2 regions of the Streptococcus sp. ELY_125 genome follow, and region 1 is predicted to be linked to the other one. Evidence: predicted binding sites of a transcription regulator. Region 1 holds the regulator's gene; the other holds the start of a gene.

Evidence for each region. The regulator HrcA, encoded in region 1, represses chaperone genes, less so after heat shock. The targets are predictions, from matches to a motif close to TTAGCACTCNNNNNNNNNGAGTGCTAA.
Region 2: AC4HAL_RS01115 (ATP-dependent Clp protease ATP-binding subunit) is a predicted target of HrcA. The motif match lies at 9,752-9,778, and genes of this name have one in related genera.

Annotation. Positions count from the first base shown of each region.
Region 1 covers NZ_JBZFUM010000017.1:12,576-28,310, forward strand. Annotated here, with positions in the region: gene grpE (nucleotide exchange factor GrpE) at 1-544, opposite strand, end outside; gene hrcA (heat-inducible transcriptional repressor HrcA) at 557-1,591, opposite strand; gene AC4HAL_RS07610 (glycoside hydrolase family 73 protein) at 1,777-2,361, opposite strand; gene AC4HAL_RS07615 (M15 family metallopeptidase) at 2,378-3,112, opposite strand; gene AC4HAL_RS07620 (histidine phosphatase family protein) at 3,099-3,800, opposite strand; gene AC4HAL_RS07625 (PFL family protein) at 3,884-5,221, opposite strand; gene AC4HAL_RS07630 (ACT domain-containing protein) at 5,234-5,500, opposite strand; gene tsf (translation elongation factor Ts) at 6,163-7,203, opposite strand; gene rpsB (30S ribosomal protein S2) at 7,507-8,283, opposite strand; tRNA gene AC4HAL_RS07645 (tRNA-Cys) at 8,490-8,560, shown strand; gene AC4HAL_RS07650 (hypothetical protein) at 8,790-9,365, shown strand; gene AC4HAL_RS07655 (amino acid ABC transporter ATP-binding protein) at 9,672-10,430, opposite strand; gene AC4HAL_RS07660 (aminotransferase class I/II-fold pyridoxal phosphate-dependent enzyme) at 10,414-11,610, opposite strand; gene AC4HAL_RS07665 (iron-containing alcohol dehydrogenase family protein) at 11,611-12,663, opposite strand; gene AC4HAL_RS07670 (lanthionine synthetase LanC family protein) at 12,664-13,971, opposite strand; gene AC4HAL_RS07675 (amino acid ABC transporter permease) at 13,987-14,637, opposite strand; gene AC4HAL_RS07680 (transporter substrate-binding domain-containing protein) at 14,663-15,469, opposite strand.
Region 2 covers NZ_JBZFUM010000002.1:29,322-45,056, reverse strand. Annotated here, with positions in the region: gene AC4HAL_RS01155 (YggS family pyridoxal phosphate-dependent enzyme) at 1-485, shown strand, start outside; gene AC4HAL_RS01150 (cell division protein SepF) at 494-1,090, shown strand; gene AC4HAL_RS01145 (YggT family protein) at 1,093-1,353, shown strand; gene AC4HAL_RS01140 (YlmH family RNA-binding protein) at 1,353-2,138, shown strand; gene AC4HAL_RS01135 (DivIVA domain-containing protein) at 2,346-3,215, shown strand; gene ileS (isoleucine--tRNA ligase) at 3,558-6,353, shown strand; gene AC4HAL_RS01125 (DUF1827 family protein) at 6,455-6,757, opposite strand; gene AC4HAL_RS01120 (NUDIX hydrolase) at 6,826-7,275, opposite strand; gene AC4HAL_RS01115 (ATP-dependent Clp protease ATP-binding subunit) at 7,364-9,643, opposite strand; gene argF (ornithine carbamoyltransferase) at 9,868-10,842, shown strand; gene AC4HAL_RS01105 (DUF1797 family protein) at 10,995-11,225, shown strand; gene AC4HAL_RS01100 (IS30 family transposase) at 11,326-12,276, opposite strand; gene AC4HAL_RS01095 (amino acid ABC transporter permease) at 12,802-13,491, shown strand; gene AC4HAL_RS01090 (amino acid ABC transporter ATP-binding protein) at 13,491-14,225, shown strand; gene AC4HAL_RS01085 (hypothetical protein) at 14,687-14,947, shown strand; gene AC4HAL_RS01080 (ferrous iron transport protein A) at 14,971-15,435, shown strand; gene feoB (ferrous iron transport protein B) at 15,451-15,735, shown strand, end outside.

The DNA.
Region 1 (15,735 bases):
CCATAGCTGGCCGAAGCAGCCGATCGTGCAGTTTGTAGCCTTTTTGGAAGATTTCTGCAATACTGTCTGCTGGGTGCTCATCGTCAGCTGGTAAGGTCTGCACTGCCATGTGAAAATTGTGATCAAAGCTTTCGACTGTTACTTCTTCCACGCCTTCTTCTTTGAGAGCTTGGATCAGGCTTTCTTGTACCATTTCCAAGCCTTTTTTCACATCATCGCTCAAGCCCTCAACCGCTAAAGCACGCTCCAAATTATCCAAACTAGGCAAAATCGCCTTAGCTAGATCCTGTGAACGATACTTTTGCAGCTGCTGGCGCTCTTCATTGGCGCGTCGCTGAATATTTTGCATCTCCGCGTGAGCCCGCAGATATTTATTTTCAAAATCATCTGCCTTCGCAAGAGCTTCTTCAAGTTCTGATTTTTCAGGAGCCTCTTCATCATTATCGACTACAGTCGCCTCCTGCTGATTTTCTTCATCTTCAGAAACCGTTGTCACTGTCTCTTCAGCAGCCTCTTCGTTTTCTTTTTTAATATCTTCTGACATAATGCCTCCTATTTAATTTACCTCGTAATGATTACTGCTAAGATAGCGATAAAAATCCGCTAACTTCATCGTTAAAACCCGACTAACAATGCTAAGAAGTCCCAAAGTCCGCTGATAATCTACAGTAACAGGCCCCATAAGACTCAAGCTACCGAATCCACGATAAGGGATTAAAAATTTGTAGGATAACTGAGTCAAAGACTTAAGCCCTTGTTGATTTTCTTCAGCCAATCGAATAACATAAGGCTGCTCATCTTGAAATTGTTTTCTAATATCCAGAGCCAACTCTTGATTATTATCAAACAAGCGATAGGTTTTAACATCAGCATATCTGAGGAGATTCTCTTTACCAGATAAGAACAGTTTTTCTACAAACATTTCCTTAAAGATATGTTCAAATAATTCCAAGACATTATCTGTTACCTTGAAATAGCGTTGGACAATCTGCGGGATCTCAGTTCGAATCCGATAATGAATTTCCATCACTGTTTGCCCTAAAAAGCGTTCACATACCAGATTGCTTAAAGTGGCTAAATCCTCATCAAGAAAATTCTTGGGAATAGCAAACTGACTTGTAACAGTATTGGAATCATCAAAAGTCATGACAGCTAGAGCATCGTGGTGACTGAGCTTTACAATATCAAAAGCGCTCAAGCGCTGATTGCTAGGTTCAACATCCAGAGCAACAGCAGTACAGCCAGTCAGCTTTGCCAAAATATCACTAGCCTTTTGTAACAAATCCTCTAATTTAAAAAATTCAAAGTCAAAAGCCTTGACGACCTCATAAACATCCGCTTCATCAACACGCTCAAGATTTAACAAATGATTGACATAGTATTGAAAACCTTGACGACTGGGCAAGCGACCACTTGATGTATGAGCTTTTTCCAATAAACCAATTTTTTCTAAAGCAGCCATATCATTACGAATCGTAGCACTGCTAGAAGCAATGTAGTTCTGTAAAAGCTTTGATCCGACAGGTTCATGAGTCTGTGTAAACAATTCAATAATGACGGACAAAATATCATTTTGACGCTGTGTAATCATCCCCGACACCTCCTGTCAGATTTAGCACTCTTATGACACGAGTGCTAACTTATGTTTCTATTATACTGCTCTAAAAATTGATGTCAAGGGAAAAACTCAAAAAATTAGCACTCTTTCAAAAAGAGTGCTAAAAGACTTATTTCTACTGCAATTTGGGCAATAGGTTTAGAAACCTTCCATCCACCTCATTTATCATACTTTGTTAGCTGATGCTTCTGAATAATAGCAGTGAGTTTATCCGCATAATGAGGATCGGGACTAACGCCAGCTTTTTGCAAGGCTTGAACAGCAGTCGTGTATTCCTCAGCTGTTGCTACTGTTGTATAAAGCTGGGTCCCCCACAGTCCAGAACTCAATGCCTCCATATAAGCCGAAAGGCTACTCTGCCAGTCCGTATAAATGGCGTAAGGCTGCTTAACTGTCCGCCATTGACCCGATTCGTAAGACTGAGTCGTTAAAACAATCCTTGCCTGTCCTGATTGTGCTAACATACCTGTATAGTTGTGATAACGCACCGCTAGTAAATTAGAGCCATAGTCAGACGACTGAGCCATCTGGGCAATGATAATAGAAGCTTTGACTCCATACGCTTTGGATAGTTTTTGAGCAGTTGGAGCAACCTCCTTGATAAAAGCTTCCTGACTATAGTGAGATACCACCTTAGTGTTGGCAGCCTTAGTTCTCATGTTAAAAAGCAAGGGCAAAAGGATAAGGGCTAAAACAAAGCCAAAAACAATTATAAAAGGCCGAAATTTTAGCCTAGTTCTCATAAATATACCTCCTTACTTATTTCTTCTTGAGCACTGCAAGGTACTCTTCCAAGCTTAGATCATGCTCCGTCATATATTTGGCCGAGGCCTTACCGACATAGCGGAAATGCCAGTCTTCATAGTCTACGCCTGTTGAGTCACTTTTGCCCTTTTCAAAGCGTAACACAAAACCATATCGGGGGGCCAACTTCTTAATTTGAGAAACAACAGTTGGATCGCTTTCGTTAAGATTGTCAACGGTACTCATATCAATAGCTAAACCTGTCTGATGTTCACTAGCACCTGCCGGCTGCGAATAGGTCTTGACCTTTTCCTTGGCCTCATCCTCGCTCAAACTAGGATCACTGGACATTTCTTGTTTAACATAAGAACTAAAGAGCTCCTCCTGATAGGCGACACTGCGATAGCCTGAAATCAAATGCTCACTGCTATCAATTTGTTGGGCCGCCTCTAAAAAATCTCTAACATTATCAGCAATTCGAGAATCCACCTCTATATTATCCACTGAAGTCAATTCAGGATTAAGTTCTTCTGTAAGATTATCCCGATTGACAAGAATCAGCTGCCAATCGTCTGCTGAAACATTTGGTAATTCTGCAGTTGCTTTAGACTCTTTCATAGCAGATTGATGAGAAGACGAATTGACTTGAGACTGGTGAGATTCTTGTTTATCACGAACATAGGCAACACCAAAAATAATTAGCAGGGCAGCGATAAAAGCTACCAAGAGATTGCGATTACGACTTTTCATACACTTCCTTTTCTAACAATTCTCTGCCTTTTTGGCGATAAGACATATCACCGATAGCATCAATATGAAATCGACCTTCTTCATAAGTCAGCTGACAAACACTGCCATTATCTAGAGCTAGACTGCGCGGTAAAGTTGAATCCAGCAATCCCATCAGTGTGCCGATAGTCATACCGTGGCTAACTACGATAGCATCACCACCCCCTTGACTCTCAACTTCCTTAGCAATATCGGTAAATCCCGAAAGGATCCGTTCCCTCAGCACATCCCAAGGCTCAGCCCAGCCTGCTGTATCAACGGCTAAAATAGCATCAGCCATATCCTTATATGTCAGCTCTTCAACAGGCTTATCAAAAACCCGTGGCATAACACCGTTAAAGAGTTCAGCATCATACCCTCCGTCCAAACTACCAAAGCACCACTCACGAATCCGCTTATCCCGCTTATAAGGAATCGTCTCTTGCCCCAGTTCACTCAGGATAATTTCCATCGTCTGTAGAGTCCGGCCACTGTCGCTAGAGTAAGCCGCAGCAAAATGCAAACCGGCCGCTTTCAAGCCAAGACCCAACTCCTTGATTCCTTTTTCTCCATCTTTCGTCAAGGGTGTATCTGACCACCCCTGCGCCCGACCAATTGTATTAAACATGGTTTTCCCGTGACGGGCAATAAATAGTCGTGTTTTTGCCATAATAAGACCTTCTCCCGAGTTTTTTATTATTATACCAAATTTAAGCCAATTAAAACACCTATCAAAAAATAGGTGTCCAATAATTAATTTTTAAAACTATGAATAGGGGCAGGAATCTGACCACCTCTCGCAATAAAATCTGCAGATGATTTCTTGTTGACAGACATAACTGGGGCTGCACCCAACAGACCGCCGAATTCGATCATATCGCCTTCTTTTCCTTTAGGAATAATGCGCACCGCTGTTGTCTTCTGATTGATCACGCCGATAGCTGCCTCATCAGCAATCATGGCCGCAATAGTCTCTGCTGGGGTCTCCTCGGGAATAGCAATCATGTCTAAACCAACCGAACAAATCGCTGTCATTGCTTCTAATTTTTCCAGATTCAGAGAACCGCTTTGCACTGCTGCAATCATCCCTTCATCCTCCGACACAGGGATAAAGGCACCGGATAGACCGCCAACTTGGTTGCAGGCCATAACACCGCCCTTTTTGACTTGGTCATTAAGCAGAGCCAGCGCTGCCGTTGTACCATGAGTGCCGACTGTCTCCAGCCCCATTTCTTCAAGAACTCGAGCAACTGAATCGCCGACTGCCGGAGTCGGAGCAAGCGACAGATCAACAATACCAAACTTAACACCCAAGCGCTCCGACGCCAAACTACCTACTAATTGGCCAATTCGAGTAATTTTGAAAGCTGTTTTTTTAACCGTTTCAGCGACAACGTCAAAGCTTTGACCGCGAACTTTTTCCAAAGCACGCTTAACCACCCCTGGTCCTGAGACACCAACATTAATGACAACATCGGCTTCTCCTACGCCGTGAAAAGCACCTGCCATGAAAGGATTGTCCTCAACAGCATTCGCAAAAACAACCAGCTTAGCAGGACCCATCTCAGAAGCTGCCGAAGTCTCCTTGATAATGCGCCCCATATCACGTACTGCAGTCATATTGATACCAGACTTGGTTGATCCGATATTGACAGATGAACAGACAAAGTCAGTCTCAGCCAAAGCTTGGGGAATAGAATTGATGAGAATTTCATCTCCCTTTTGATAGCCCTTTTGCACCAATGCTGAAAAACCGCCGATAAAATTAATACCAATATTTTTAGCTGCGCGATCCAGCGCCTTAGCTAAAGGAACATAACTGTCTGCATCCGTCGCTGCGCCAATGATGGAAATAGGTGTTACAGAGATACGTTTGTTGACAATTGGAATCCCCAATTCAGCTGAAATTTCATCCCCAACTTCAACCAACCTGCTCGCCTTATCAACAATTTTTTGGTAGACTTTTTCAGCAGCTCTACTGATATCTGAATCAATGCAATCAAGAAGAGAGATACCCATGGTAATGGTACGAACATCAAAATTCTGCTCTTCAATCATGGCTATGGTTTCTGTGACCTGCTTAATATCCATTTCCTTACCCCCTTATAAATTGTGCATGGCATCAAAAATAGCAGAGCTTTGAATATTAATCTTAACCTGCAGCCTCTCTCCCAGCGCTTCCAACTCAGAGCGCAAAATAGCAAAGTCCTTCTTCTCTTCTGAAGAAACTATGGCCATCATCATAAAATACTCATCTAAAATAGTTTGAGTAATATCATCAATGTTAAGACCTAAATCAGCTATTTTAGTTGAAACGCCAGCCACAATTCCTTGGGTATCTTTCCCAACAACGGTAATAATCGCTTTCATGTTAAACACCTCTTCGTTTAATATTGTTAGTATTTTATCATATAAATAAGCTTTTTTCTACGAATATTCGGGGCTAAAGGCTTAATTCCCGAACTTTTTGGAATAAAAAAGAGTCTGGGACAAAAGTCCAGACCCGTTAGCATTATCCTAGATTTACCAGATCGACGCAGTGGTTGGGAGTAAGACTTCTTGGCATAGCCAAGAAGTCTTACTCCTGCACAGTTCATTAGGTGCTTTAACACCCAATGAACCACTGCTGATTGGCGATCCTTATCTTGAGGTGCAGTCCTATTTTTAGACGACTCCTTAAACAGTCCAGTGGAGTTTGGCAGTGGGGATAGACTGCCAAGACCTGCCACCTAAAAACAAGAAAGTGGCAGAGGTTTGAACCATAAAATAAGAGAGCGAGGAAAATCAAAATCGTGATTTTACCACGATTTACTGATTGAGCCCCACTCTCTGTGCTAAATTGAATACGCTCCAAACTCGGTATCTAGATAAGCCTCCTTGTGCGCAAGGCTACCTTCTTAAAATCTTAGTTGCTTCTATGAACCCAGTATTCTTAGAATAAAAGCAGCCTGCAATACTTGCAAAAGGGGGAAAGCTTCCCAAAGTTTGCCTCTACATCCCTATTTTGCTTTGAGCGTAAAAGGCTTAATACCTTAATTATTAAGGGCAGCAGCCATTGTTGCAGCAACTTCGTTTTCAAAGTCATTAGAAGCTTTTTCGATACCTTCACCAACTTCAAAGCGCGCAAATTCGGTAACTTTGGCATTTACTGAGTCAAGATAGGCTTCAACCGTCTTGCTGTCATCCATGATGTACACTTGGGCAAGTAATGTGTATTCCTGGTCAACTTTAGTATTGTCCAACATGAAGCGGTCCATTTTACCTGGGATGATTTTATCCCAGATTTTTTCTGGTTTGCCTTCAGCTTGCAATTCAGCTTTGATGTCCGCTTCTGCTTGAGCAAGCACATCATCTGTCAATTGACCCTTAGAGCCGTATTTCAAGTGCGGAAGAGCTGGCTTGTTAACCATAGCACGGCTTTCGTTATCTTGATCGATTTTGTGGTTCATCTGAGCCAATTCGCCCTTGATGAATTGCTCATCCAATTCCTTGTAAGAGAGCACTTTAGGACTCATGGCTGCAATATGCATAGAGACTTGCTTAGCCAAAGCCTCATCGCCACCTTCAACTACGGAGATAACACCGATGCGGCCACCATTGTGTTGATAAGCGCCAAAGACTTGATTATCTGCTTTTTCCAATACTTGGAAACGGCGGAATGAGATTTTTTCACCGATAGTTGCTGTAGCGTTTACATAGGCAGCTTCAAGTGTGTCACCTGAAGGCATTACCAGTGCAAGAGCTTCTTCGTTGTTAACTGGTTTGCTTTCAGCAATCACTTTAGCCGTTTCATTAACAAGGTCAACAAATTGAGCATTTTTCGCAACAAAGTCTGTTTCAGCGTTAACTTCAACAACTGCAGCTACATTACCAGCAACGTAAACACCTGTCAAGCCTTCAGCGGCAACGCGGTCTGCTTTTTTAGCAGCCTTAGCCATACCTTTTTCGCGCAGCAACTCGACCGCCTTTTCGATATCGCCATCAGTTTCTACAAGTGCTTTCTTAGCGTCCATGACGCCAGCACCAGATTTTTCACGCAATTCTTTAACAAGCTTTGCAGTAATTTCTGCCATGATTCATCCTCCAAATAATATATGAATAATAATTGAACTCATCCACGACACTGTGTAAAAGATGAAGCTTTCTTAAATGCCCATGCATCTCGTTGCCCTCACTATTTATATCGTATCGCTGACGGTTTAGTGTCTTAAAATCAAGCACGTTTTGAAAGCCCAATATTTGAGATAAGTCACCTTGTGCTCAAACACACAAAAACATGTACTTTCCTAAATTCTCAGTCGCTTTACGAGCTTATATCTTAATATAAAAGAGCGAGGGCTGAGCCCTGCCCTTAAGGCTTTTTCATTTCCTAAAGTTTATTCGTTGTCGCCTTCAACTACTTCAACGATTTCTTCCATTGAATCTGCAGCATTTTCGCTAGCTGCCAGTTCTTCTTCAACAGAGCTGTCTTCACCTTGGTTTCCTTCGATGATAGCATCTGCCATCTTAGAAGTGATCAACTTGACGGCGCGGATAGCATCATCATTGGCTGGGATAATAACATCGATGTCATCTGGATCTGTGTTGGTATCAACCATAGCCACAACTGGAATACCAAGTTTCTTAGCTTCTTTAACAGCGATTTGTTCTTTATGTGGATCAACAACGTACATCACATCTGGGATGCGTGGCATATCTTCGATACCACCCAAGAATTTTTCAAGACGGGCACGTTGTTTGTTAAGAAGGGCAACTTCTTTCTTAGGAAGAACTTCAAAAGTTCCTTCTTCTTCCATACGTTTGATTTCTTTAAGGCGTGCGATGCGTTTTTGGATAGTATCCCAGTTTGTCAAGGTACCACCCAACCAACGGTGGTTGATGAAATATTGACCAGCACGTGTAGCTTCTTCAGCGATAGCTTCAGCTGCTTGCTTTTTAGTACCAACAAACAAGATCACTGCTTCGTTCGCTGCAGCATCACGAATAAAATCGTAAGCTTGATCAGCCAATTTTACAGTTTGCTGAAGGTCGATAACATGAATGCCGTTACGCTCTGTAAAGATGTACTTAGCCATCTTAGGGTTCCAGCGGCGAGTTTGGTGACCGAAGTGAACACCAGCCTCAAGAAGTTGTTTCATTGAAATTACTGCCATGAGTAGTTTCTCCTTTAAATTGTTTTTTTCCTCTCTTGGATTTCAGCTCGCAAGCCAACTCTAAGAGCAACAGACTCACGATTCATCCAGGATGAGTATTATCACCTAACTGGCGACCCTACCATAATAGCAAATTTCATAGGATAAATCAAGCTAATTTGACTTGACTAGGACAAGAATTTAAGATAAAATATAATGCGTTATAAGGCGGTATAGCCAAGTGGTAAGGCACGGCTCTGCAAAAGCTTGATCGTCGGTTCAAATCCGTCTACCGCCTTCTAGTGTTAACGCTACTCATAGCACTTAATCCGTTGAAAAGCCTCTTCAAGGCTTTTTATTTTAGCCATCAGTTTTGAACTGCAAAAGACATTTATTGGCGTGGGTAAAGAGTAGGGGATATTTCCTTTTCTTATCATTGTTACAAACTATTTAAAAGGCTGAGATTCTTTAATTAAATCTTGCCTTATTTTTGTGTTTCTAGTATAATACAAGCTAAGGAGATGTTTATGATTATGAAAAAATTGACCTATTTGACTTTAACAGTTGCTGCAGCGACTGTTCTGGCTGTTTTTCTTAATCTTGATAAGGCTAGAACTGACGCCACAGCCCTAGTAACGAATACCCAGTCCAGCAGTCAGGATACTGCTGCTTCGTCGACTCCAAGTAGTGATGTTACCACTGTTCCATTAGAGACAACTATTGTTAAGGCCTCCCCAGGCCAATATACTATTCCAGAAGGAACCAAAGTAACGGTTAATGAAAATCAAACCTTCAAAGCAGCCTATGATGATGGCTCAACTTTAACGACCTACGCTGATAATACTTACTACTATAAATCTTCAGAAGGTGCTGAAGCGCGAACCTATACTGATGAGACCTATTTCCTGACAACGGATACAGGGATTTCTCTTACTACTTATGAGGATGGGTCCTATCAGGTCAATCTAACTGACGGAACGACTGTAGATCCGTCTAATTCTACCGACCTTGCTAGTGTACAGAGTCAGTATAATCTGCCGCGCATTGACACCTATAACCAAATGGTTCAGGATGTTGTCGAGGATGTCAACCAAGGGACTTAATGCTTATATAAGTTTAGCAGAGACTTATACCATTATTGTAAGACCTGTTTTCCTGTATGACACGGGAGTCAGGTCTTTTTTATTTGGCTCTTTATAAACTGTAGTGGGTGACTTATAGTTAATACTTAGAGACGAACATCCAAGGCAGGCGTTACCCATGGGAACTCCTGTTTAGGTCATAGACAAGAAAGGTATTTGCCTGTACAAGCTTGATGACTAATGGGGGTTAAAAGAGTCTCCTCCACTCTATTTAAAGTGAAGAAGACTCTTTGTCCAATCACGTTCTAATAAAGTTCCGAGACTTACTTATATCACAGGATCTACATTCAGTTCTGGGATAATTCTTGTCAAAAACTGCTTGGTACGCTCTTGTTTGGGATGTACAAAAATATCTTCAGGACTGCCTTGCTCAACGATATGACCATCTGCCATGAAAATAACATGATTAGCTACATCGCGCGCAAAGCTTATCTCGTGAGTTACCACAACCATAGTAACTCCTTCATCAGCTAAGTTCTTCATAACCTTTAAGACATCACCAATCAGCTCAGGATCCAAGGCTGATGTTGGCTCATCAAAAAAGATAATATCAGGTCTTACCGCAATCGCTCTGGCAATGCCAATACGTTGTTGCTGTCCCCCTGACAGTTGACTAGGGTAGTAATCTTTGCGATCCAAGAGTCCTACTTTTTGTAAGGATTCTTCCGCAATTCTGATAGCCTCAGCTTTAGGGACTTTTCTTGCGACTACTAATCCTTCTGTAATATTTTCTAAAGCTGTTTTATTAGCAAATAGACTATAGTTTTGAAAAACAAACGCTGTTTTCCTACGAATTTCAAGGATCTCCTTTCGTGTCAAATGACTTAAGTCATAAACATGGCCATCTAGATTTATTTGACCACTATCAGCCTGCTCCAGATAGTTGAGGCTGCGAAGAAGGGTTGTCTTCCCTGAGCCAGATGGTCCTAATATAGCAACGACATCCCCTTTCTTGACTGTTAAATCTACACCATCAAGAACTTTTTTATCAGCAAATGATTTTTTGAGATTAGAAACCTTCAGCATCCTTATCCTCCTCTATTTTCATGTTCATAAAACGCCCGAGTTCTTCTATCCCCTGTCTCAGAACAGCTGTATCAGATACGAGACTGATTCGGATATGACCACGTCCTGCTGCTCCAAATGCTGAGCCTGCAACAACTGCTAGACCATGCACCTTTAACAGCTCATTTGCAAAAGCTAGGTCATCCCAACCTTGAGGCAGAGTAATCCAGAGAAAAAATGTTCCACTTGAAGGTGAGACCGAGATATCATAATTTTTCAATAAACGCATCGCCAGCTGACGGCGCTCTTTATAGAGTCTTCTCAAGCCATCCCTTTCCTCTCTTGTATGCTTCAGGGCGTAACTCGCCGCATCTTGGACAGCTCCAAAAGTACCTCCTACTGATGAGCGTATGTACTGCTCCAAAAGCTTTATAATGTCCTTGTTACCAACTGCAAAGGCTATCCGCCAGCCCGCCATATTAAAAGTTTTCGATAGGGTATAAATTTCAACACCTATTGATTTTGCCCCCAGGGACTGCAAAAAACTTGGGGAAGGGGTATCAAAACTAATATCGGCGTAGGCAAAATCATGAACCACAGCAATATTGTTATGTTTAGCAAAAGCAACAGCTTGGTCAAAAAATTCTCGGGTTGCGCCAGCACCTGTTGGATTATGGGGGTAGTTCAAAAACATCAACTTAGTTTTAGCAAGTATCTCCCTGTCCAATCTATCTAAATCTGGCAGATAGTTATTTTCAGCTGTTAAGGCCATTTTAATGGTCTGCGCCCCCGCCATCCTAACACCTGCTTCATAGCCGAAAAACGCTGGATCAGGTACTAGGACTGAGTCGCCTGGATTAGCTAGAACCATGGGTAAAGCTGTTAGGGCAGCAAGAGAACCAGAAAAAACTGTAATCTCATCTAGCAAAAGCTCAACACCGTACTCTTCTTTGTAGAAGTCACGAATAGCTGCCTTAAAGCTTGTCTTACCTCCATACGGCGGATAGCCAAAGTTACTCGGTAATTTTGCATCTTCTTGGAAATGAACGACGATCGGAGAAAGAGTAGGTTGATCAGGGTTCCCACGACCGAGATCAATTACTTCCTTCCCCTTTTCACGCAGACGTTTAATTATTTCTTGTTGATTAGCTAAAAAATGGTCTCCTCGACCTGACATTCGCTCAGCTGCTTTAACAAACATCTACTCCTCCCTTAATTGTTGTATAGCACCCAGCACTTTTTCTTTAGATAAACCTGGAAACAATGACTGTACTCGGCTGTCTTCTGGATTACAGATATAATCAGCAAAATCGCTAACTTCATCAATATCCCAGTAAACATCCTCAAGATGTATAGGCAAGCCTACTTTTTTATGGTAAGAAAGTACCTCAGCCACTAATTCATCTTGGTTCCCTTCAACATAAAGTTGAAAGAGATTACCGAGTGCGACAACTTCACCGTGCGTTTTTTTAGGTCCTTTTTGCCACTTGACATAAGCATTGTAAAAGGCATGTGCCAAAACGCTGCGGCCATCAAAATCGGCTATGCCATCGACAGAAGCGGCTACTAAGAATATGGTATCTAAAAAATTCGTGAGAGCTTCACCCGTCAATTCGGAAATATCTGTTACCTTCAGCATCTGCTCTCGACAAATATCTAAGTAAGATTTCCCTATGGCCCTAGAAATCAAAGACGTCTTTTCAGACGTCAAGCGTAAGCGAATTTCATAAAACTTTGCAAGCGTGTCACCAATGCCTGACAGGATGTATTCATAGGGTGCATACTTTAATAATTCGGGCTCAACCAAAACGATACTGACAGCTTGCTTTTGTCTATGGGCTCCAACCATCTCATGCTCACCTTCAGAGTAAAGAATACTTTTTGTTGTCAGAGCCGCACAGTTAGAAGGCAGCGTTGGGATATTAATCAAGGCAATTTCTAAATTATCGGCAACAACCTTGGCCGTATCCATAAGCTGCCCGCCGCCAAATGCTAGAATAACTCCTCTGCCTTCAATCACACCTGTTAAACGATCAATCTCAGATTGCGTAGCATTTCCCTCAAACCATGCGATAGGATACTGGTTTAAAAATCCTTGAGGCAAATAAGGTTTGATGACTTCGCAAACGATTTTATCCGTCAAAACAACCGGATTCTGATAGTCATGCAAGCTAAGTATATCTGGTAATTCTTTGAGAATTCCTACTTGATTAATATATTCTGCTGGACTTTGACGAATCGTTCTTTCAATCATTTAAGCCTCCCATCTGCTCGGAAATGGATCATCTACAAAACGGATAACGTCTAAATGACCATTTAATAAGCTGTCCAACTGAAGAAGCGAGGAGGCAATACCAGCAATACCATCATAGTAACCGAGGGCAACCGTGATTTTGTCAGGATTTTTTCGCTCAAGCGCTTGTTTCCAATAAACTCCCTCACCTAGACGCTCTGCCCTTTTCACTAGAATGTCACCAGTTTCCTTGGCTAATGTAAGGTAACGAGTCTTGCCAGTTACAATATAGGCAGCAATAAACAATTGTAGGATGCTTGCTGTTCCACAGCAATAGTTATCAACTTCCCAGTAGCCGGCTGAACGCTCATAAGGTGCCTTGACTAAGGTTAGACCAGCGATTGCATTTTCAAAATCATCTAAGTAGTGCTGTTCACCAGTTCTAAGGTACCCTTCATAGAAATAACGAGCTGTTCCTGCCGGTCCAGCACAGTATCCGACATAGCAGATGTGATTGTCGTCTGGCAATAAGCGAGGAAGGAAAATCTTTTCATCATCCACCGAATGATGGTGATAGAACTCCGTAATTCCTTGAATACCTTCTAGAAATTCTTCTTTTCCTGTTTTTTCCCACAGTTTCAAAAGGACATAAGCTACACCTGAAGGTCCCAAAGGAAAACCAGAATTAAACTTATCATGCGGACCATTGACAAAGCGTTGCTCCATACCCAGGTAGTAAACTTGACCGTCATCATCTACTTTCTTTTGCGTTAGGATAAAACTACCAAAGCGCTCCAAGCGCTCTTGCAGCCCATTCACAGGATACTTGTCAGCTAGACGTAAGAGCAAGAGAGCTGTTCCCCCATCAGCAGTAATTCCTACCTGTCCGCTCCATGCTCCTCGTCCGTCATCAGTCACGACTATTTCTCTGATAATCTTTTCCACAGCATCATGATAGGCCTTATCCCCTGTTAAATCATAGAGTTCATCAAGGATGAAGGCAACTCCACCTAGACCAGTCGTCATCGCAAACTTTGAGAAGGCCCGACCGATGAGTTGGTCGCTTTTATCTAAGCGATTCAGGATATAACGCCCAGCTTGTTTAGCCTTTTCCAAGTAGACCTTATCTGCTGTAGCACGATAGAGGTCAATATAGTATTTGATAATGCCACTACTGCCGGCATAGAGAGAGATCTCATCGTAGTATTCCCACTCCCCCTGAAAAGCCTTACTAATGTCCCAGTAAATACCACCGTCTTTCTCAACTTTATAACGTTCTAAATAGTTGGATACCTGCTTAGCTGTCGTTAAATAGATAGATTCTGACATATTCCCTCCTTAATATTAATATTGGCTAAAACGTTGCTCTAAATACTCTTGGAAAAGACTGTAGACAAAAATAATCAAGACATAGAGAACTCCTACCAGAAAATAGATTTCGAAATATCGAAAATTTTGAGAAGCAATCATCTTTCCTTCACCGAAGATTTCCGTTACACCAATGGAAAAGGCTAGCGAGGTCTCTTTTAACAGACTTACAAAGTTATTGCCCAGCGGTGGTATCATAGTGCGCACAGCCTGAGGAATGATGATACGTCTATAGGTTTGAAAAGGAGATAAACCAATGGCTAGACCTGCTTCTAGCTGGCCTATATCAACTGCATTGATACTAGAGCGAAAAACTTCAATGCTGTAGGCCGCTTGCTTTAAGCCTAGGGCTAGAGTTGCCACTAAATTAGCAGACCACCTAGACCCTACTCCCAACAGCTGGGGTAGGCCAAAATAAATGACAAATAGAATAACAATAGTAGGAAAGCCTCTGAATACCAGCAAATAAAGCTCTACCAACCAGCGAAACAACTTATTTTGATAGAGATAGGTCAGCCCTGCACCTAGAATCAATGCCAGCAACATGGATATTATGGCCATTAGAATCGTAACTGGCAGATAGGCTGCTATTCTGGGAAGAATCTCGAACATATATCGCAAATCCATACGGTTACCTCTCTTTAGTTAGTGACTACTCTGATTTTTTCGACACATCTTCCCCATAATATTTTTTGGATAACTTAGTGATTGTGCCGTCTTTTTGTAATTTTTTAATGGTTTTATTGAAGTCTGATTTTAAGTTCTGACCTTCTTTCGTTTTGGCGAATGGATAAGCAGAAACATTCCAGCCAATGACTTCATCAATAATACGTAGATCCAATTTTTGTTCTTTAATCGTTTGCTGTAAAAATTGCCTTTGGTTAACCACGCCATCAACAGTTCCCTTATCAGCGTCTGTAAAAACAGCACTGCGATCATCATAAGTCTTGATGTTTACCTTAGAATTATAATCTTCTAACAGAGTAATATTGCTAGAACCAAGCGTCCCCGAGACGGTTTTTCCCTCTAGATCCGCTACAGAGTGATAAGGCGAGTCTGTCTTAACGGCAATTTGCGCTGCATAATAGCCAACTGGTTTTGAAAAATCATAAAGTTTTTCACGCTCTGGCAGGATTGTAATCCCGTTTGCGACGGTATCAATTTTTTTAGAATCTATCGCCGACAACAGGCCTGGAACATCTCCAATGATTTTCCACTCAACCTTATAGCCTAGATCTTTTGCAACAGCCTCAGTTAATTCAACATCAAAACCCTTCAAATTACCTGCATCATCTTTGTAAGAGTTAGGATAAGTTTGTGCAGTCGTTCCAACTCGGATAACCTTTTCATCAGCAGATCCACCTGATGAGGCTTGCTCATTCTTTTTAAGACCCAAAACTACTGCAATAACTAAAACAACAACAATAACCAGACCAACAATCGCTTTAATATTTTTCATAAACCATCCTCCTTAATAGCCGTAAGATTTAATGTCTGCTCATTTGAGCTTGTTGCTAATCATCATACTCCCAAAATTAGAGCTTGTATAATATATAAAAGCTATATAGCCATAGTTTCTCCTTATCACTCTGAAACAAGCCCCTTAAGATCGGGCTTGAGATACCACTGAATCACCAAGGTAGAGTCGGATTTGAATTTTTTTATCATGGCGATAGGCTCAACTTATCAATTTAACTATTCAAAGTTATTCTACCTACATCCATA
Region 2 (15,735 bases), on a different contig from region 1:
AATATCAGAGTCTAAAGGGCAAAGATGTCACTTGGCATCTGATTGGTACCTTGCAAAGGCGCAAGGTTAGAGACATCATTAATTTGGTCGACTATTTTCATGCCTTAGACTCAGTGAAACTTGCCGCAGAGATTCAAAAGCGTGCGGAGCATCCCATCAAGTGTTTCTTACAAGTGAATGTATCGGGTGAGCCCAGTAAACATGGCTTTAATCCGGAAGAAGTACAAGAAACTGTCGAACAGCTAGCTGAGTTTGACAGGATTGAGCTTGTTGGTTTGATGACCATGGCACCCATTGATGCTAGTCCAGAAGAATTAGATAGTATATTTAGACAGACAAATGAGTTGAGACAAGTTCTCAAGGAGAGAAAGATAAAGAATATGCCTTTCGATGATTTGAGCATGGGGATGAGCAGGGACTTCCCAATCGCTATCCGCAACGGTTCAACATTTGTCCGAATCGGAACATCATTCTTTAAAGAATAGGAGAGAATATGGCTATAAAAGACAGATTAGATAAACTCGTTTCCTACTTTGATACGGATGATGCTAGCGAAGTAGAAGAAACTCAAGAGGAGGCGCCGCAGGGGCCTCGCCCTGTGCGTTCACCTCAGCAGCAGCAATCACCGCGTCCGCAACAGTCAGCGGCTCAGCCTCAGCAAACTCGACCGCAGCGTGAACGCCCAGTTCAGTCGCAACCGCGTTCGCAGACTCAAGCGCAAACTCGACCAGCACAGGAGGATAATGTTAGAACGATGTCACGCCCTGCTGATGTATCCATTCCGGCTGCAGGTGGAACTACAATTGCTTTGAAATTCCCTAGAAAATATGAGGATGCTCAAGAAATTGTGGATTTACTTATCAAGCACGAATGTGTCTTAATTGATTTTCAATATATGTTAGAAGCACAAGCCCGCCGCTGTTTGGACTTTATTGACGGTGCAAGCCGTGTCCTCTACGGTAGTTTGCAAAAAGTTGGTTCGTCCATGTATCTACTGACTCCTAAAGATGTTGTTGTAGATACCGAAGAGATGAATCTTGCTAATGCTAGTCAAGAGGTCTCTTTTGACTATGATATGAAACGCCGTTAACAATGATTTTTATTATTATAGTTTGTCATCGCTTGATTGAGTTCCTAAGTCTCGTCTTGGTTATTTACGCCCTACTATCGTGGTTTCCAGGGGCGCGAGAGTCACAACTAGGGCGGATTTTAGATAGTTTTGTTGAACCGATTCTGAGACCTTTTCGGCGCTTACCACTACAGTTCGCCGGTCTTGATTTTACAATTGTAGTTGTACTCTTTCTCTTGCAGCTACTGGATCGGCTTATAGCACAACTGATACTCTTCGTGTAATGGCAGAAAGTGATATTTACCAGCATTTCCGCAAGGAAGAAAGAACTTTTATTGATAAGATATTCGACTTGGCCAAAAGGGTTGAGGATACTTACGTTTTTCAAGTGACGGATTTTCTTGACCCTAGGCAAGTTCAGATCGCTCGCAGTGTTCTGGGGCAGATAGGTATAGCTTACTTTGTATCTAGTGATATATATCCGACTGAGTATGCTAAGATTATCTTAGCACCCGATTATTATCAGTTGGATTTAAAAGACTTCAATCTAGCGCTCTTAGAGATAAGTTATAATACCAAATTTAACTATCTGACCCATTCTCAAATTATGGGAAGTTTTATCCATAAACTAGGTATCCAGAGGACCGTTTTTGGTGATATTATCTTAGCTGATGGTTGCGCTCAAATTATTGTTAACCGTTCTATGCTTGGTTACTTTATGATGGTCAAAAAAATTGGCAAAGCGGCAGTAACCATTAAGGAAGTGGATTTTTCACAATTATTGAACAGGGAGCATAAGGTCAAAGAACTTGATATCTTAGTATCTAGTATGAGGCTTGATAAGGTGCTTGCGTCAGTCTTTAAATTATCTCGTGCTCAAGCTACTAAGCTCATTGAGCAAGAGAAGGTTAAGTTAAATTATGGTGTTATAACAAGACCAGCAGAATTGTTGGAATTGGGAGATTTGGTCAGTGTACGAGGCTTTGGCCGCTTTGAGCTTGACCATGATAATGGCTTGTCCAAGAATCAAAAGTATAAGCTGTCTATCAAAAAATACGCCAATAAATAAGGGGATTAGCTTGCTTCGACTTCCTGGCAAGGGAGACGAAAAGGGTTAGAAAACAGGAAAAGGATAGAAGGCGGTACTTGCAAGTTTGCCCAGAGCTCGCTTGTTTGGGAGATAAGCCTGCTTGGCTTAGTTTGGCCGTCGAGTTTTATAGGATAACAGCTTATATTTTTATGTAGGCAAAAATTAAAAATAAATAAGGAGGGTGACATGGCAATTACAGCACTCGATATTAAAGACAAAACTTTCCACACTAAATTTCGCGGTTACAATGAACGTGAGGTTGATGCCTTTCTCGACGATATCGTTGATGGCTTTGAGGAATTAACTCATAAAAATCGTGAATTAGACACAAAACTGAAAAACCTTGAAGAAAAATTAGTTTACTTTGAAGAAATGAAGGAATCCCTGAGTCAATCTGTTATCTTGGCTCAGGAAACTGCTGAAAAAGTTAAATTCTCAGCAAATACACAGGCGACAAACCTACTCAGTAAAGCGAACTATGATGCCAATCAACTGATTGATGAGGCTAAAACACGTGCTAATAAGATTTTGCGCGATGCAACTGATGAAGCCAAGGCTGTTGCTATTGAGACAGAAGCTTTGAAACGTCAAAGTCGAGTTTTCCACCAACGCTTGCTTAGCACCATCGAAGGTCAGTTGAATATGATCAATTCGCAAGAATGGAATGACCTCTTGCAACCGACAGCAGTTTACCTACAAAATTCAGATGAAGCCTTCAAGGAAGTTGTAGAAAAAGTTTTAGATGACAATCAAGTCTTAACGAGTGCTGGCACAACGGTGCAGACAGCTGCAGATTCTGACTCTGCTGATGATGCAACTCGTCAATTTACAGAATCAGAAATGGCTGAATTGCAACGCCGTGTTGAAGAGAGTAACCGTATCCTTGAAGAAACACAAAAATTAGATTTGGGAGAAATTTCAGCCGCTATTGATGCAGCTGATGATAATAACTCGAAAACGGATCTGAATAGTCCAATTCAGGATACATCCGAAATGTCAGCTAGTGAGTTAGCTGGTGGTGAGGCTCAAACCTTTAAATTAAATATTCAAGACTAATGAAAATACAATAAGGCGCTTATATTTCCAGCGAGCAGGTGTCGGTGCAAGTCCTGTATTCCCTAACCGTTCTTGTTATCATTTCACAGTTTTTCTGCCCCAATAAAATTAGTAAGGCAGAAGGTTGATAACCTTATCATCGCAAGAGGGACTGGATGCTTTTATCCAGTCCAAAGTAAGGTGGTACCACGAGCTCTCGTCCTTTGCGATGAGGGCTTTTTATTTTATAATATCTTACTTAAAATGTTTTAAGGGATTTCTTGATAGATAAGGCAAGCCTATGCTCAAAGGATCCTGGCTGCTATCTACTTTTGTTAGTGTATCATTTTAGAAGGAGTAATCATGAAACTAAAAGAAACTTTGAATCTTGGGAAAACCGCTTTTCCTATGCGAGCAGGTCTTCCTAATAAGGAACCTCAGTGGCAGGCAGCTTGGTTGGAAGCTGATGTTTACGGGAAACGTCAAGCCTTAAATGCCAATAAACCGGCCTTTTTCCTCCACGACGGCCCGCCCTATGCTAATGGTAATATCCATGTTGGACATGCTATGAACCATATTTCTAAAGACATTATCATCCGCGCTAAGTCTATGATGGGTTTTCGTGCTCCCTATAATCCAGGTTGGGATACGCATGGACTGCCTATCGAGCAAGTTTTAGCCAAAAAGGGTGTTAAACGTAAGGAGCTAGACCGTGCTGAATATCTAAAGATGTGTCGTGATTATGCCCTTTCCCAAGTGGATAAACAGCGTGAGGATTTTAAACGCCTCGGAATGTCGGCCGATTGGGACAATCCCTATGTAACCTTGACGCCTGACTATGAAGCAGCTCAGATTCGTGTCTTCGGGGCTATGGCAGATAAGGGCTATATCTATCGTGGAGCCAAGCCAGTTTACTGGTCCTGGTCATCAGAATCAGCTCTGGCTGAAGCTGAGATTGAGTATCATGATCTCGTTTCTACCTCACTCTTTTATGCCAATAAAGTCACCGACGGTAAGGGAATTTTGGATACTGACACCTATATCGTTGTTTGGACAACAACACCATTTACAATCACAGCTTCTCGCGGTTTGACAGTCGGGGCTGACTTTGTATATGCGACTGTCAAAGTTGTTGGTGATGATCGTAAATTTATCGTAGCTGAAGAATTACTCCCAAGTTTGGCGGACAAATTTGGCTGGGAAGCTTATGAAGTCATTGAGCGTCACGATGGTTCAGAATTGGAATATATCAAAACCGCCCATCCGTGGGATAGCCATGTTGAAGAACTTGTCATGGTTGGAGACCACGTTACACTGGATTCCGGTACAGGAATTGTCCACACGGCTCCTGGCTTTGGTGAAGATGACTATAATGTCGGTATTAAATATGGACTCGAAGTTTCTGTAACAGTTGATAGTCGCGGTATCATGACGCAAGAAGCAGGGGATGACTTCCAAGGTCAATTCTATGACAAGGTCCTGCCAACTGTCCTTGAAAAGTTAGGTGATCTTCTTCTTGCACAAGAAGAGATCACTCACTCCTATCCATTTGACTGGCGGACTAAGAAGCCGATCATCTGGCGGGCTGTTCCCCAATGGTTTGCTTCTGTTTCTAAATTCCGTCAAGAAATTCTTGATGAGATTGAAAAAACGGAATTTAATCCATCATGGGGGAAAACGCGCCTCTACAATATGATCCGCGACCGTGGTGATTGGGTTATTTCGCGTCAGCGCGCTTGGGGTGTTCCCCTCCCAATCTTCTATGCAGAAGATGGTACAGCTATCATGACTAAGGATGTGACAGATCATGTGGCTGACCTCTTTGCTGAATATGGTTCAGTCATCTGGTGGGAGTGGTCTGCTAAAGCTCTTTTGCCAGAAAGCTATACCCACCCAGGTTCACCAAATGGTGAATTTACCAAAGAAACGGATATCATGGATGTCTGGTTCGACTCTGGATCCTCTTGGAATGGCGTCATGAACCAGCGTGAAGGTCTCGGTTATCCAGCTGATCTTTATTTGGAAGGATCTGACCAGTATCGTGGTTGGTTCAATTCATCCTTGATTACCTCAGTTGCGGTTAACGGCCATGCGCCTTACAAAGCTATCTTATCACAAGGGTTCGTACTTGATGGTAAAGGTGAAAAGATGTCTAAATCACTTGGTAACACTATCCTTCCGAGTGATGTTGAAAAGCAATTCGGCGCTGAAATCCTACGCCTCTGGGTAACAACTGTAGATACCAGCAATGATGTTCGTATTTCTATGGATATTTTGAAGCAGGCCTCCGAAAGCTATCGTAAGATTCGCAATACACTTCGCTTCTTGGTGGCGAATACATCTGACTTTAAAAAAGAGGATACGCTTGCTTATGAGGAACTTCGCCCGGTTGATCAATATATGACTATCAAGTTCAACAATTTGGTTGCAACTATACGAGAGGCTTACAATCAATACGATTTTATGGCTGTTTATAAGGCAGTTAATAATTTCTTGACAGTTGATTTATCCGCCTTCTATCTTGATTTTGCTAAAGATGTGGTTTACATTGAGGCGGCCGATAGCAAGGTTCGCCGCCAGATGCAAACTGTCTTCTATGATATTTTAGTAAAAATCACCAAGCTATTGACGCCTATTCTTCCTCATACGTCTGAAGAAATTTGGTCCTATCTGGACCAAGAAGTAGAGGAGTTTGTTCAATTGACTGATATGCCGGAAGCGCAAACCTTTGCTGATCAGGAACGCATTCTTGATACGTGGGAAGCCTTCATGATCTTCCGTACCCAGGCGCAAAAGGCCTTGGAAGAAGCTCGTAATGAGAAAATCATTGGTAAGTCTCTGGAAGCTCACTTGACAATCTATGCTGACGGAGAAACAAAGAGTCTTCTTGAGGACCTTCAAAGCGATATCGCTCAGCTTCTAATTGTTTCACAATTAACAGTGACTGACCAAGCAGCACCAGCTGATGCTGTCAGCTTTGATGGTGTGGCCTTCAGTGTTGAACACGCTGCAGGTGATGTGTGTGATCGTTGTCGCCGTACAGATAAAACCACTAAGGAGCGCTCTTATGGCGTAACCATTTGTGACCACTGTGCAGAAATTGTCGAAAACAATTTCCCAGAAGCTGTCGCCCAAGGTTTTGAAGTGAAAGCAAAATAACTATTTTGGTTTATAAACATTAAAATCTTGAGATCTATCATCTCAAGATTTTTTATTTAGTAGAAAAACCCTCAGTTCTCATAAGAGCTGAGGGCATATGCTTATATAGTAGTGGGAATTGAGATTTCAATCAACTTTTCTGTATGACTCGATTTGATTTGATCGGGAATAACGATATCCGGATTAATTTTGCGCTTGAAGAAGAACTCACGGATCTTCTCAATTTCTTCATCTTTAATAGCACGATGACGATTTGAAATCAAGAGCTCATAATGACCAGGTGCTTTAGAAAAAATAACATCACTGTTGCCGGCCGAATACACCTCAACTAACTTAGCGTCAGTATTGCGCAGCTGGTTGCGAACAAGATCAGGATGGCTACTTGTAGTATTGATAAGTCTCATGACTATCCTCCTTAAGGGATTTGCATATTACCATTATAGCACGATTTTATTAAAATGGCGGTGCTTGATTATTTTTTATAAACCCTTTTCCACTGCTCAACCCCCCATTTATGGCTTCCTCGCTTAAGCTTACTGACTGCTTCATCAATTGAAAACCAAGCTAGATTATTAAAATCTTCTAAGGGTTTGCCTGTATCTACAAAGTCTGTAACTTCATAGATGTAGGCCGGATTATAAAAATAAGTGTCTCGATGACTGGAATAGAAGTATTCATCAGCCTGGCCGTAATAAGTTCCGAACCGAGCTGTAAAGCCTAGCTCTTCAATCAATTCACGGCTGAGAGCCTGAAGATGGTCTTCACCCTCTTCAATTTCACCCCCCGGTAAAAACCAAGCGCCGTTAGGAGCTTGCACCAAGATAATTTTTGTCTGGTTTGGATTAGGTATGACAGCATAGACACCGTAACGGCTAACGTAGTCTTTACCAGTAATTTTTTCTCCATAAGTAGGGTTAGTCATTCTATTGCCTCGTCTCTAATTAGTTTATACTGATTATACCAAGAAAACGGCCTGAAAACATTTCAGACCGTTTAAGTTTTACAATGATTTATTCTGCAAGGGAAGCTTCTTCCTTAAGGGGGGAATCTTCATCCTTCTTAGCCCCCTTGATAGTGATTTTACCATTAGAAGTCATGACAGCCTTGAAATGCTTTTCATTTGGATTATCGAGATAAAAATCGGTAATCGCATCTTCAATATGCTCCTGAATGGTACGACGCAAAGGTCTCGCCCCCATCTTAGGATCATAGCCAAGATCAACTAATTTTTCTTTAACCTTAGCTGTGACATCAAGATGGAGTCCATTGGTAGCTAGACGATTATTAACATCTTCCAGCATCAAATCAACAATCGTCAGTAAGTTTTCCTTACTGAGGGCTTGGAATTCAACGATACCATCGAAACGGTTCATAAATTCTGGACTAAAGAAGTTACCCAACTCTCCCAGAACGGAATTAGTACGACCCTCACGAGCCGCTCCAAACCCGACTGAAGCTTCCACTTTACCAGTACCAGCATTTGAAGTCATGATGATAATAGTATCTTTGAAGCTGACTGTACGGCCTTGACCGTCTGTCAGACGACCATCATCCAGCACCTGCAAGAACATATGCATGACATCTGGGTGAGCTTTTTCGACTTCGTCTAAAAGGATAAGCGAATAAGGATTGCGGCGAACTTGTTCAGTTAATTGACCAGCTTCTTCGTAGCCAACGTATCCTGGAGGAGCTCCAACTAGCTTAGCTACGGCATGTTTTTCCATATATTCAGACATGTCGAAACGGATCATACTGTCGGCAGAACCAAAGAGTTCAATCGCCAACTGTTTGGACAGCTCAGTCTTACCAACGCCGGTTGGGCCGACAAAAAGGAAACTACCAATAGGACGATTCGGAGCTCCCAGACCGACACGGTTACGGCGAATGGCTTTGGTAATCTTATCAACAGCAGCATCTTGACCGATAACATGAGATTTCAAATCATCTGCTAGGTTGACCAACTGAGATTGCTCTTTTTCTTTCAAATCACCGACAGGAATATTGGTCTTTTCTTCCACAATTGCTTCGATATGCTTTTCAGTGATAACCGGAATATCTTGATCCGATAATTGCTGAGCCTGCATTTCTTTATATTTAGCAATTTGATCGCGGAAATAGGCTGCTTTTTCAAAGTCTTCTTCACGTGTAGCCTGTGCCTTGAGATTTTCCGCCTCAACTAAACGCTTGTCGATATCCTTAGGATCGACAAAGTTGAGTGTTAAATTCATCTTGGAGCCGGCCTCATCCAAAAGGTCAATAGCCTTATCAGGCAAGAAGCGATCTTGGATGTAGCGGTTAGAAAGAACGGCAGCCGCTTCAATAGCGTCATCTGTGTACTTAACATGATGATAATCCTGATATTTAGGCTGAATACCGCGTAAAATCGTAATGGTCTCTTCAACAGACGGTTCGTCAACCTTAACTGGCTGCATCCGTCGTTCAAGTGCAGCATCTTTCTCAATGATTCGATATTCATTGAGCGTGGTAGCTCCGACTAGTTGCAGATCACCGCGGGCAAGAGCCGGTTTCAGGATATTGCCTGCATCCATACTGCCATCGGTTGTTCCTCCAGCCCCAACAATTTCATGGATTTCATCAATAAAGAGAATCACATCTTGGCGCTGACGGATTTCTTCCATCAACTTTTGCATGCGTTCTTCAAATTGCCCTCGGATACCTGTTCCTTGTACTAGACTGACAACATCCAAACGGATAACCTGTTTGTTTTGTAGTTTCTGAGGAACATTGCCATCGACAATTTTTTGAGCTAAGCCCTCGACGACAGCAGTCTTACCTACACCGGGTTCCCCGATCAAAACCGGATTGTTTTTTGTCCGACGGTTGAGGATTTCAATTACTCGCACGATCTCTTGGTCGCGCCCAATAACAGGATCAATATCACCGCGACGGGCAATGTCTGTGACGTTGATACCAAATTCCTCCAAGATTCCTTGAGGTTGCTGAGGTGCTTGGGGCTGCGGACGGCGTCTGCGGTTGTTGCCGCCTCCACTGTTGTTGCCATTTCCATTGCCGCCTGATCTACCAGCTTCTGTTTGAGGAGCGTTAGGCAGTTCTTGGTTAAAGGCGCGAAAATTGTTTAAATCACCAAAGAAATCATCAAAGAAAGAATCCATGGATTGGTTAGTGGGGTTACTATTGAGAATATTTTCTGGATCGGCTTTCATAATCTGGTAGCAGTTCTGGCAGAGATCAATCTGCTTTTGCTGCCCGTTGACATTTGTGTATAGATGTATGCTAGCATCGTTAAGTTGACAATTTTGACATAACATAGGATTACCTCCAATCTGACTGATTTGGCCTTATAGTCAATAAAGGTCAAATTCTATGATGTTATTATAACACTCATGACTTAGAAATCAAGTAAAAAGATTATAATTTTAGCAGAGGAAGAGTGAGAGTGCTAATTTTATAAAAATGAATAAAATACAGTTTATTCTTGACAAAAACGCAAAATATTATAGAATTATTGTATAAAAATACAAAAGGGGTAACCATGGCAAAATCATTTTTAAAAGAAATAGACTTCACAAAACAGGAACTGCTAGATTTAATTACCCAGTCTGCTAAGTTTAAGCAGCTCAAAAAGGATAAGGTTCCTCATAACTATCTAGAAGGACAAAATATTGCTCTCATTTTTGAAAAGACTTCTACTAGAACACGTTCAGCCTTTACAGTGGCAGGACAAGATTTGGGAATGAACATTACCTATCTAGGTGCTGGTGAAATCCAGCTGGGTAAAAAAGAATCAATTATTGATACAGCCAGAGTTCTCGGTTCTATGTTCGATGGCATCGAATATCGCGGATTCAGGCAGGAAGATATTGAGACCTTAGCCGTCTATGCCAACGTTCCAGTTTGGAACGGTTTGACAGACACCTGGCATCCTACCCAGATGATAGCGGACTTTTTGACTCTGACGGAGCACTTTGGCAGCCTTGATGGTTTGAGTATCGCCTACCTAGGAGATGGCCGCAATAATATGGCTAATTCCCTTCTGGTAACATCAGCCATTCTCGGTGTCAACTGTACCATTATTGCCCCCAAAGACTTACAGCCTAGTAAGGCTATCATTGATTTAGCACACCTGCACAATACAGGTGCTGTATTAAAAGTGACGGATGATGTGACAGACGTAAAAGGGGTCGATATGATTTATACGGATGTCTGGGTGTCTATGGGAGAAGAAGTCGATTTTAAGGACAGAATTGACTTGCTCCTGCCTTATCAGGTCAACAAAGAGCTGCTTGATTTGGCTGATAATCCTGATCTGATTGTTATGCACTGCTTGCCAGCTTTCCACGATACCAATACCGATATTGGTTATAGCATTTACGAGCAGTACGGCTATAGTGAATTAGAGATTACCGATGAAGTCTTCCAAAAGTACAGCTCGGTTATCTTCCAAGAGGCGGAAAATCGTATGCATGCTATCAAAGCAATTCTTTACCAATCCTACCAAGAGAATTAATAATGTAAAAATCACAGTGATTTCCGGCTTTTCATCTATCTCAATCTTTTACTTTATGGTAAAATAGGGATAGTTAAAAACATTATGATGCAAGAGTTCCTGAAATTCATACGATATTTTGCGGATTTGTATCTTAGTTAAGGAGAATCTACATGGAATCACATTTGGTGAGAATTATTGATCGTCTGAATTTGATGACGACAGATGGAGGCAACTTAAAGAGGAATTTTGAACGTGACGGCCTCGTTGTTGCAGAAGTTTCTTTTGCTAACGACCCCGAAAATGGCCCTGTTTTCACATTGCGTGATATTAAGGCGCGTGAAACCTACACCTTTGACAGCATTGACTTGATTGCTATGGAAATCTATGATCTGCTCTACTAATTAAAAACAAAATAGAAATTAAAAAGATAATTGAATTGATCTTCAGGAGTTGGATTTAAAATCTAACACCTCGGAGGTCTTTTTCTTATCTCTTAAATTGTCAAATTAAGTTGGACAGTTTCACCTGACTCAGAAAAACATGATAAGGGGTTTGATAATTTAAAGATTTTCTAGGAATTCTATTTCTCTTATCAGCTATAGCTGATAAGGTGTTTTGTGAAACACCTTTAAAATCCATCTGCTTAGGTAGTCCGTGTCTTCTTAACAGACCGTTAGAATGCTCATTAAGGCCTCGTTGCCCAGGACAACCAGGATTCGCAAAGAAGATATCAATATCATGTTGATTTGAAATGGATTTCCAGTTAGAAAATTCTTTTCCACAGTCAAATGTGATGGACTTGAACAGATGTTTGGGAAATCGGGAGAGCCAGCGATTGATTGAGCATTCAATATCACTAGCCTTTCTTCCTGCGGTTTGAAGCGTGATAATAGCTTTGGATTGTTTCTCAACTAATGTAATCACCGCACTCTTGTGATTCTTACCAACGATGGTATCACCCTCAAGATGACCAAACTCAGTGTCAAAGTCTGGATAAACTGTCGACCTTTCACGGATGTCTCTACGAAAAGCTTGCTTCCCTCGTGTTTCTTTTTTCCCATTGGGTTTGCGTTTTCCCTTCCAAGGGAGCTCTTGTTTGTCAAAGATCCCTCGGTCAGCTAAACGATAGAGAGTCCGCATCGAACAAGCAATAACATCAGCGTAAACGCCCTTGATGACATCTAAGCTCCAATCCCGTTTCAGATGATCATCAATGAGCTTTTTCTCAGGCTTTGATAATTGTGTTTGTCGACGGCCACAGCGCTTTTTATTCGTTTTGTACTGGTCATAGTATTCATAGGCTGAGTAACCTTCTTTTAGAAAGTGGATGACCTTGTAAATGGTTTGCTTAGATCTCCCTAGAGATTTTGCAATATCACCAACTTTCTTGTTTTCTTGGTAGTAAGCCTCTATCATTACGAGTTCGTTTGTGGTAAGATGGGTGTAGGTCATTTATGGTAGTTCCTCTCAGACAAATGTGGTGTTTATCTGAGCCTAACATAAATGGCTTTTTTCTGTCTAGCTTAATTTTACAAATTGGGTCTTTAAACTAGCCTTGCCTGCTGTTCAAATCCAAAAGCAGGGGCCTGTGTGTCCAGGATAAAATTTTTCGGCACCTATAATCTCTTATAATAGCTCTGTGCAGTGATCAGTTGGAAGCTCCGCGTTTCGGTTTTTAGTTCCCTATTTTATTAAGTCTGCTGGACTATTAAGGGAGTAAAATGGAGTCAACTTTACTGATCCCTAATCCTAGTTTTGCTGTGAATCTCTCACTCTACTAGCCAATATAGGCTTTCGATAGTCCGAATAATCTTTAATTCCTTTTTAATAGGGAGAACTAATTTTATAAACAGATATTGTATTATTATTCATTTTATGATAGAATTGGTTATAAAATTATTGATAAGCAGCTAAAATTTAAAACATATCTAGCTGGCCTTTAAGAATGGCTCAAAGCCGTATAATAGGAGTAAATCTGTGAATTTTGATTTTTCGTTTTTACCCAAATATTGGGGTTACTTTAACTATGGCGTGATTGTCACCATCATGATTTCTATCTGTGTCGTTTTATTTGGAACCATCTTGGGTGTTCTGGTGGCCCTTGCCAAACGCTCGCACATCAAGTTACTGAACTGGCTGGTTAGCTTTTATGTCTGGGTCTTTCGTGGAACACCTATGGTTGTTCAAATCATGATTGCCTTTCTTTGGATGGACTTTAAAAATGCACCGTCAATTGGTTTTGGTACGGTTGAGTTAGACTTTTCCCGCTTGATTCCAGGTATTATTATTCTGTCTTTAAATAGCGGTGCCTATATTTCAGAAATCGTTCGTGCTGGGATTGAAGCAGTTCCTAAAGGTCAGACCGAAGCGGCTTATTCGCTGGGAATTAAGCCAGCCAAGGCAATGCGTTACGTGGTGTTGCCTCAGGCTTTTAAAAATATCCTGCCTGCCTTGGGAAATGAATTTATCACCATTATTAAAGACAGTTCACTCTTGCAGACTATTGGTATCATGGAATTGTGGAACGGCGCCCAAACGGTCTTAGCGACAACCTATATTCCACTGGAACCCCTCTTGTTCGCTGCTTTCTACTATTTGGTGCTGACAACTATTTTGACAGCTGGACAAAAGTCACTTGAAAACCGTCTTGGGAAAGGACAAAAATAATGACAGATACATTGATTAGTATTAAAAATCTGCATAAATATTTTGGCAATAACGAAGTTCTCAAAGGAATAGATTTAGAAATTAAAAAAGGAGAAGTTGTTGCCATCATCGGTCCGTCGGGATCAGGGAAATCTACTTTCCTGCGTGCCATGAACCTGCTGGAAGTGCCGACTAAAGGAACGATCAGCTTTGAAGGTGTTGATATTACAGATAAAAGGAACGACGTTTTCAAGATGCGTGAGAAAATGGGAATGGTGTTCCAACAATTTAACCTCTTTCCTAATATGAATGTACTGGAAAATATTACTTTAGCACCAACGAAAATCAAAGGACAGTCTCGACCTCAGGCAGAAGAAAAAGCCTATGAATTACTGGACAAGGTTGGACTGAAAGATAAGGCCAAAGCCAATCCAACATCGTTATCAGGAGGTCAGCAGCAGCGGATTGCAATTGCACGCGGTTTAGCCATGGATCCAGATGTTCTCCTCTTTGATGAACCCACATCAGCTCTCGATCCCGAAATGGTTGGGGAAGTGCTCGCTGTTATCCAAGACTTGGCTAAGTCCGGTATGACCATGGTTATCGTCACCCACGAAATGGGATTTGCCAAAGAAGTCGCAGATCGTGTTATCTTTATGGATGGCGGTGTCATCGTAGAAGAAGGGAGTCCGCAGCAGGTTTTTGATCAAACAAAGGAAGAGCGGACCAAGGACTTCTTAGGTAAAGTCTTATGAGAGTTTAGTAAGTAGGAGAATAGAGAAGGAATCAATTTCCCTCGTCTTTCTATTTTACCGCTGGGATAAACAGAAAAAAGGCAAGTTCTTATAACGCGTTTGTATAAAGAGGCTGAGAATTTTTATCTTGGCTTTTTTTAATTGTATTAGTTACACAGCTGGTCGATGCTAGGCAAGTTTTCTTATCATATTTTGATTGTGACTTCTTTTTCTGAGGATTCATTATCAATGGAAAAAACGTATTATGCTCAATTTATAGTTGAAAAGTATTTTACAGTTTAAATCTGGAATAAGAACTGTTAAGAGCACCCTATTATAACCATTCTAATCTATTGAAAACAGGCGAATTTACAGCTTTTCTGTGCTATAATAAGGACAAATAAAACTAGTATTTATATTGGTTATTAAAGCACTCCAAAGACTCTGTGAAGCCGTTGTCTAAAAATTAGAAAGCTGCGATAATGGGAAAGGAAGAAATGATTACTGAGCAATTAGAGATTCTGGTTACCTTGCTTTCCTTTGGGTCTTTCATTGATGCCTTGCTTTGCGAGCTTAATTTCCAACTTCTGATCAGCTACTGGATAAGTAGAGCGGTTTTGCGACACGATATTTGGTTAGTTGATTTAACTAACCAAATGGTGTTAGCAAGAGGGGAGCCTATTAACCCTAGTACTTGGTCTTTGTTATCTGCGGAGCGCTTAGATAATAAGCTTCTGCCATAGCTTAATAAAAGGAGAACAAAACTGTGATTTTGCAAGAAGCTAAACTTAATATTCCTTACCAAATCATCAGTATTGACTTGCCTAAGGATAGTTTACGTCACCTATCTAATTTGGGACTCAAGGTTGGTACTCAGTTGGAACTGATCTCTAGGACTAAAAGCAGCGCTATTGTACTTTTAAAAGCTAACCGTCTAGCCTTTGATGCTTCAATTCTGAGTTGCATTGACGTAGCTGAAGTCCATGAGGACACCAGCATCTTGCCCTTATCAGAATTACAGGTTGGTGAGTCCGCTTATATTGCTAATATTTTTGCGCTTAATGAGGCCAAACGGCGCTTGATGGACATGGGGTTAACCAAGCATACAAAAGTTCATCTTCGAAAGGTAGCTCCTCTGGGGGATCCTATCGAACTTACTGTACGGGGTTACGAACTTACTCTTAGAAAATCAGAAGCTCAAATGATCAGTGTCGTTAGAATTAAAAATTAGAATGGCGGTGAGATGATGATAGAAGTAGCTTTAATTGGCAATCCTAATAGCGGTAAAACCAGCCTTTTCAACCTACTGACAGGAACTAGCCAGCGCGTTGGTAATTGGCCAGGGGTAACAGTTGAGCGAAAGAGCGGCCAAGTAAAACAGTTGCGGCAGGTTGCTGTTCAGGATTTGCCTGGAATTTATTCCATGTCTCCTTACAGTCCAGAAGAGAAAGTGGCGCGTGATTACCTCTTGAGCAACCAGCCCGATGCTATTCTAGATGTTGTTGATGCGACTAATTTGGAGCGCAACCTT